One region of the Bradyrhizobium sp. HKCCYLRH1034 genome, then DNA from elsewhere that is predicted to be linked to it. Evidence: predicted binding sites of a transcription regulator. Region 1 holds the regulator's gene; the other holds the start of a gene.
What was found. The regulator PhoB, encoded in region 1, activates phosphate uptake and scavenging genes when phosphate is short. The targets are predictions, from matches to a motif close to TGTCATNNANCTGTCAT.
Positions count from the first base shown of each region.

Region 2: a site for PhoB is predicted at 2,475-2,491, ahead of ACQR0W_RS20090 (UDP-2,3-diacylglucosamine diphosphatase). Genes of this name have one in related genera too.

Region 1 covers NZ_JBNPUW010000009.1:316,301-320,185, reverse strand. The annotation lists gene pstA (phosphate ABC transporter permease PstA) at 1-117, shown strand, start outside; gene pstB (phosphate ABC transporter ATP-binding protein PstB) at 114-935, shown strand; gene phoU (phosphate signaling complex protein PhoU) at 966-1,682, shown strand; gene phoB (phosphate regulon transcriptional regulator PhoB) at 1,699-2,406, shown strand; gene ACQR0W_RS22980 (trypsin-like serine protease) at 2,554-3,870, shown strand.
Region 2 covers NZ_JBNPUW010000008.1:43,562-47,446, forward strand. The annotation lists gene ACQR0W_RS20080 (caspase family protein) at 1-591, shown strand, start outside; gene ACQR0W_RS20085 (threonine ammonia-lyase) at 602-1,591, opposite strand; gene ACQR0W_RS20090 (UDP-2,3-diacylglucosamine diphosphatase) at 1,639-2,451, opposite strand; gene pyk (pyruvate kinase) at 2,644-3,885, opposite strand, start outside.

The DNA of each region.
Region 1 (3,885 bases):
AGCCCTTATGCCTACTGGAAACAACTGGCCTGGAGCGGAGCCCTTCTCATCACTCTGGCCGTGCTCGCCCTGAACATCGGTGCACGCATTCTCGGCGCCGAGAGGAACACCAAATGACCGAACTGTCCGTCTCCGTCAGTCAGCCCAATCACGCTCTTCACGGCAAGGCGCTTCCGGATGCGCCGGCCAAGGTGACCGCGCGCAACCTCAACTTCTACTACGGCGACCATCATGCGCTGAAGAACATCAACCTGTCGCTGGGCACCAACCGCGTCACCGCGTTCATCGGCCCGTCCGGCTGCGGCAAGTCCACGCTGCTGCGCATCTTCAACCGGATGTACGATCTCTATCCGGGGCAGCGGGCGACCGGGCAGCTGATGCTCGACAACACCAACATCCTCGATCCCAAGCTCGATCTGAACCTGCTGCGTGCCCGGGTCGGCATGGTGTTCCAGAAGCCGACGCCGTTCCCGATGACAATCTACGAGAACATCGCCTTCGGCATCCGGCTCTATGAGAAGATCTCCAAGTCGGAGATGGACGACCGGGTCGAGAAGGCGCTGCGCGGCGGCGCGCTGTGGAACGAGGTCAAGGACAAGCTCAACGCTTCGGGCCTGTCGCTGTCAGGCGGCCAGCAGCAGCGGCTGTGCATCGCGCGTACCGTGGCGGTCCGGCCGGAGGTGATCCTGTTCGACGAGCCGTGCTCGGCGCTCGATCCGATCTCGACCGCCAAGGTCGAGGAGCTGATCCAGGAACTCGCCGAAAACTATACGATCGCCATCGTGACGCATAACATGCAGCAGGCGGCGCGCGTCTCCGACAAGACCGCCTTCATGTATCTCGGCGAGCTGATCGAGTTCGACGACACCAGCAAGATCTTCACCTCGCCGAGTGATCGGCGGACCCAGGATTACATCACCGGCCGGTTCGGCTGACGCCGACGACATTGTCTTCAGGAGATCATCATGGCCAGTGAACATACCGCCAAGGCGTTCGACAGCGATCTGCAGGACCTCACCCGTCTGGTATCGGAGATGGGCGGCCTCGCCGAGCGGCTGATCGTCGATTCCGTCGATGCGCTGGTGCGGCGCGACATCGCGCTCGGCCAGAAGGTGGTCGCCACCGACGCCGAGGTCGACAAGCTGCAACGCATCATCGAGGAGCGCGCCGTTCTTACCATCGCCCGGCGACAGCCGATGGCGGTCGACCTGCGTGAGATCGTCGGCGCGATGCGCGTGGCGACCGATCTGGAGCGCATCGGCGACCTCGCCAAGAACATCGGCAAGCGCGTCGCGGCGCTGGAGAGCGACTTCCATCCGCTGAAGCTGATCCGCGGGCTCGAGCACATGACCGATCTCGTGCAGTCGCAGGTCAAGACGGTGCTGGACGCCTATGCCGCGCACGATTTGCCGGCGGCGATGACGGTGTGGAAGGGCGATGAGGAAGTCGATGCCATCTGCACCTCGCTGTTCCGCGAGCTCCTGACCTACATGATGGAGGATCCGCGCAACATTTCGTTCTGCATCCACCTGATGTTCTGCGCCAAGAACATCGAGCGCATCGGCGATCATGCGACCAACATCGCCGAGACGGTGTTCTATATGATCGAAGGCCAGCAGATCATGGACAAGCGCCCGAAGGGCGACATGACGAGCTTCGCATCGACGATCCCCGGCAACTGAGAGAGACGGTTCAGACATGGGCGCCCGAATTCTGGTGGTGGAGGACGAGGAGGCGCTGACGACGCTGCTGCGCTACAACCTCGAGGCCGAAGGCTACGAGGTCGAGACCGTGGCGCGCGGCGACGAAGCCGACACGCGCTTGAAGGAGCGTGTTCCCGATCTCGTCGTGCTCGACTGGATGCTGCCGGGCCTGTCCGGCATCGAGCTGTGCCGCCGCCTGCGGGCGCGGACCGAGACCCGGCAGTTGCCGATCATCATGCTCACCGCACGCGGCGAGGAGAGCGAGCGCGTGCGCGGCCTCGCGACCGGCGCCGACGACTACATCGTCAAGCCGTTCTCGGTGCCGGAGCTTCTGGCGCGGGTGAAAGGCCTGCTGCGGCGGGCGAGTCCGGAGCGGCTGGCGACCGTGCTGTCCTATGGCGACATCGAGCTCGACCGCGAGAAGCGCCGCGTGGCGCGCTCTGGTAGGCCGATCGATCTCGGCCCGACCGAATACCGCCTGCTCGAGTTCTTCCTGGAGCATCCCGGCCGCGTGTTCAGCCGCGAGCAGCTGCTCGACAGTGTCTGGGGCCGCGACATCTACATCGACGAGCGCACCGTCGACGTCCATATCGGCCGCCTGCGCAAGCTGCTCAATCCCGGCCGCGAGCAGGACCCGATCCGCACCGTGCGCGGCGCCGGTTATGCGCTCGATGATCGCTTCGCCAAGAGCGAGCAGGTGTAAGGGGCGATCGGGCGTGAGGACGCAGCAGGTGTGAGACGCGAGGCGGCCCGATTGAGGAGATCGCGGTCCGCTTTCCGCCACGCCGCCGCCGTCTTGATCGTGTCTGCTTCGTGGCCCGTCACGATGTTTCGGTCCCAGCGGACGCCCTTGATCAAGACCATCATCATATCTCTTGCCGTGCTGCTCGGCGGCGCGGCGGGCGCCACGGCCGCCGAGCTCGAAGACGCGGTCGCGGCGGCAGGCAACGGGCAGCATGCGGCGGCGATGCGACGGCTGCTGCCGCTGGCCGCCAAGGGCGATGCGCGGGCGCAGTTCGACGTCGGCTTCATGCACGCCTTCGGCTGGGGCCAACCGCGCAACCCCGCCGAGGCGCTGGCGTGGTACCGCAAGGCCGCCGATCAGGGGCTCGCCGTCGCGCAGCACTATCTCGGCATCGCCTACGTCAATGGCGAAGGTGTTGCGAGCAATTACGGCGAAGCCGGCCGCTGGTTCAGCCGCGCCGCGGCGCAGGGCTTCGCCCAGTCCCAATACATGCTCGGCCTGATGCTGCTCGACGGCCGCGGTGTGAAACAGGACGTCGTGCAGGGCTATGCCTGGCTGGTGATGGCGGGCCGTAGCGGCGTGCGATCGGCCGGCCGCGACGTGCAGCGGGTCAAGTTGACCGAGCCGCAGCGCGTCCAGGCTCAGAGTGCCATTGCGGCCTGGCGGCCGAAGCCGGAATCGGCGGAGGCCGGCATCGCCGCTCCGCGTCCGGAGCAACTGCTCGGGCTCGACCGCCACATCGGCGAGGTCGTCGATCCCACCTCGTGGCCGGCGTCGTCGATCGGCGTCGTCACCGTCGCGCAATACTCGACCGGCGGCTGGTGCACCGGCACGCTGGTCGCGCCGCGCGTCGTGCTCACCGCGGCGCATTGCGTGTTCAACGGCGTGGCGCAGGTCAGCCCCGGCAACGTCCGCTTCCTGGCCGGCATGAACAGGGGCACGCCGGCGGCATCGTCGGTCGCCGACAAGCTGATCGTGGCGCCTGATTTCGTCCCGACCCGGCACGACAGGTGGTCGCTCGACCGCTCGCCCGCCGATTGGGCGCTGATCGTGCTGAAGGACGCGCTGCCGTCGAAGCCGGTTGAGGTCAGGGCGCTGACGCGCGAGGAATTGCAGGCTGCGACCACGGCCGGAACCATCTCCGAGATCGGCTATGGCCAGGAGCGGCGCTATTCGCCGACCGGCCAGCGCAATTGCAGCGCCGGCATGACCAAGGACGGGATGCTGCTGACGGTGCATTGCCTCGCCAATTTCGGCTATTCGGGCTCCCCCATCATGGCCGAAGTCGGCGGACAGCCGGCCGTGGTCGGCATCTTCTCGGCGTTCCACGAGGAGACCCGGCTGATGTTCGCCGCCCCCGCGAGCCAGTTCGAGGCGGTCGTGCGGCGCGAGATCGCGGCACAGAGTGCCTCGGCGCGGTGAGCGAAGGAGGGGCGA
Region 2 (3,885 bases), on a different contig from region 1:
AGCTTCCGTGAATCCTATGCCGACAGCCCATATGCGCCGGTCGCACTGCGGCTGCAGGGACAGCCTCGGCCCATCCCCGTGCTGCAACCGAGCCGTCTCATGATGCCACCGCAACTGGCACCGATCGCGCGACCGTTCAATCCCGGTCCGCAGATCCAGAGCCATCCAGCCCCGCAACCGACGCTGCCGGCCGCCACCGTGCCGCACGGACCGCTGCCGCCAACGGTGGTCACGAAAGGCAATGCCATCAACAACGCGGGTCCCAACAAGGTCGTCGATCCCGGGCCTATCGCTCAGACCAAGTTGCGCGACAGGATCGTGCCGCCGACAAATCCGCCCGTGGCTACGAAAATCCAGCGCGATCCACTGAAGCGCAGTCCTGGGCGGCCATTCGACGCCCGCGAAGTGCGGCGTCCCTTCCCCGGCAATTCCGGACCGTTCAAGCCGAACATCAACGCGTCGCATCCGTCGATGGCGCGTGGCCAAGGCGGGATGCAGGGCGGCCCGGCGCGGAGCACGCCGCACGTCGCGCAGTCCGGACTGCGGATGGGCGGCGGGGGATTTGCAAAAGGCGGCCTCAGCTTTCACTGAGGCTTGATCGTCAGGCGATCAGCCTGGCGTAGAGCTCAGCATCGACATTGCCGCCGGACAAAACGATCACCACCGTCTTGCCCGCCACATCCAGCCGGCCGGCCAGCAATGCTGCAAGCCCGACCGAACCGCCGGGCTCGACCACGAGCTTCAGCTCCCGGAAGGCAAAGCCGACCGCGCGCCCCACCTCCTCATCCGAAGCCTCGACCGCGGCCGACAGCAGTTGGCTGTTGATGGCGAAGGTGATCTCGCCTGGAATCGCCGCCATCAGCGCGTCACAGATGGTCCGGCCCTTTGCGTCGTGCGCCTCGCGGTGGCCGGCCCGTAGCGAGCGCGCATGGTCGTCAAAACCCTTTGGCTCGGCCACGACCATCCGGGTGTTGGGAAAGCGCGCCTTGACCGCGGTCGAGACGCCGGCAAGCAGTCCACCGCCCGAAGCCGGGACGATCACCAGATCCGGCGACAGGCCGAGCGCCGCGAGATCTTCGGCGATTTCACGACCGACGGTGCCCTGCCCTGCGATGACGTAGGGATCGTCATAGGGCGGCACCACCGTCGAGCCGCGCTTTGCTGCGATGTCGCGCGCGATCGCTTCGCGGTCCTCGCGATCGCGATCATAGAGCACGACGTCGGCACCGAACGCCTTGGTGCGCTCGCGCTTGGCCGCTGGCGCATCCGAGGGCATCACGATCGTGGCGTCCATGCCCAGCAATGTGGCGGCATGGGCGACGCCCTGCGCATGATTGCCGGAGGAGAATGCGACGACGCCGTTGCCGCGCGCTGCTTGCGGGATCGACGCCAGTTTGTTGTAGGCGCCGCGGAACTTGAACGAGCCGGTCCGCTGCAGCACCTCCGGCTTCACGAAGACGTTCGCTTTGAACCGCTCGTTGAGCACGGGGGCTGGCAGCAGCGGAGTCCGCACGGCCACGGGCGCGAGGACGCGTGCCGCCGCCTCGATGTCGGCGGCGGTCACGGGCAGGATCGGGGAATGAGCTGTCATACCCCTATTTTACCGCGCCCGATTGCCGAGAGGCAAGGGAACCGGTGTCAGGCGGCGCGGGCGGCCAGCTGCGGAACCGGCGCGGGTTGCCGCTGCGGATCGGTCCAGGTCAGGATCTCGAAACGGCCGTCCTCGTGCTCGACCAGCGCCGTGCAGCTCTCGACCCAGTCGCCGCAATTCATGTAGCGAATGCCGTCCTGGTCGCGGATGACGGCGCAATGGATGTGGCCGCAGATCACGCCATCAGCGCCATGCCGCCGCGCCTCCGAGGCCAGCGCCGTCTCGAACGCGCCGATGTAGTTGACGGCGTTCTTGACCTTCTGCTTGGCCCATTGCGACAGCGACCAATAGGGAACGCCGAACATGCGACGGAAGAAGTTGACCAGACGGTTCATCTGGATGGCGAAGTCATAGGCCTTGTCGCCGAGATGGGCGAGCCAGCGCGCATTCTGCACGACCAGATCGAAGATGTCGCCGTGGATCACCAGATAGCGTTTGCCGTCGGTGCCGGTGTGCAAGATGTTCTCGACGACGTCGATGCCGCCGAAATGCGTGCCGTAATAACCGCGCAGGAACTCGTCGTGATTGCCGGGGACATAGACGATCTTGGCGCCCTTGCGCGCCTTGCGCAGCATCTTCTGCACCAGGTCGTTATGCGACTGCGGCCAATGCCAGCTCGATTTGAGCGCCCAGCCGTCGATGATGTCGCCGACCAGATAGATCGTGTCGGCATCATGGTGACGCAGGAAATCGACGAGGAGATTGGCCTGCGAGCCGCGGGCTCCGAGATGAACGTCCGAGATGAACAACGTCCGAAAGCGCCGAGCCGGGCTTTCTTCACCAGCAGTCTCAAGTCCCATGCGCGCCCACCTAACAGTCCCTGATGACACCGCGATGACGAAACGCCGCACCGGCAGAACCCATCCTGCCGGACCGCGACCGGACACCGCTCGTTTGACGACTCGCGATGTCCCTCGTCACTGCCCCGCGATACCAGCGGGGTGCGACAATCAGGCGACAGGCGGGCAGCGCGAACAGGGAAAATCAGCCTCCTATCTCGGCACGGTGACGACGCGCAGATTGTTGGTGGTGCCGGTCTGCGCGAACGGAATGCCGGCGACGACGACGAGCAGGTCGCCGGCTTCAGCGAACTCCTCCTGCACGGCGAAGAAGGTCGCGCGCTCGACCATCTCCTCGTAGCTCTTCACGTCCTGCGACAACACGCTGTGCGCGCCCCACAACAGGCACATGCGCCGCGAGGTGTCCTCATTCGGCGTGATCGCCAGAATCGGCAGGCTCGGCCGCTTGCGCGCAACGCGCGAGGCCGAGGTGCCGCTCGACGTATAGGCCACGATCGCCTTGGCGTGGATCGCCGAGGCGAGATCGGCCGCCGCGGTCGCCACCGCATGCGGCGCCGTCTGCTCCTCGCCCGGCTGCGTCGCCTCGACGATGGAGCGATACATCTTGTGGCCTTCGGTGGCCTTGATGATGCTGTCCATCATCGCCACGGCCTCGCGCGGATATTGCCCGCTGGCCGATTCCGCCGACAGCATCACCGCGTCGGCGCCGTCATAGATCGCGGTCGCGACGTCGGAGACCTCGGCGCGCGTCGGCGTCGGCGTCGCCACCATCGAATCCAGCATCTGCGTCGCGACGATCACCGGCTTCACAGCGAGCCGGCAGGCGCGGACCAGTTCCTTCTGCTTGCCCGGCACGTCCTCGTTGGGAATCTCGACGCCGAGATCGCCGCGCGCGACCATGATCGCGTCCGACAGCTGGATGATGTCGTCGATGCGCTCCAGCGCCGCCGGCTTCTCGATTTTGGACATGATGCCGGCGCGGCCATCGATCAGGCCCCTCGCCTCCAGCACGTCGGACGGCTTCTGCACGAAGGACAGCGCCACCCAGTCGACGCCGAGATCGAGCCCGAAGGCGAGATCGGAGCGGTCCTTGGCCGTCAGCGGCGACAGCTCCAGAATTGTGCCGGGCAGATTGACGCCCTTGTGATTGGAGATCGCGCCGCTGACGATCACCTTGGCTTCGATCCAGTCGTCGCCGAGGCCTGTCACACGAACGCGGACGCGGCCATCATCGATCAGAAGATCGTGACCGGGCGTGACCGCCGCAAAGATCTCCGGATGCGGCAGCGGAATCGACGTCTTGTCGCCCTCGGTGCCGTTGAGGACGAACCGAATCGTCTCGCCGGCTTCGACCTGGATCTTCTTATCGCGCAGAGTGCCGACGCGAATCTTAGGTCCCTGCAGATCCATCAAGATGCCGATCGGCCGCCGCAC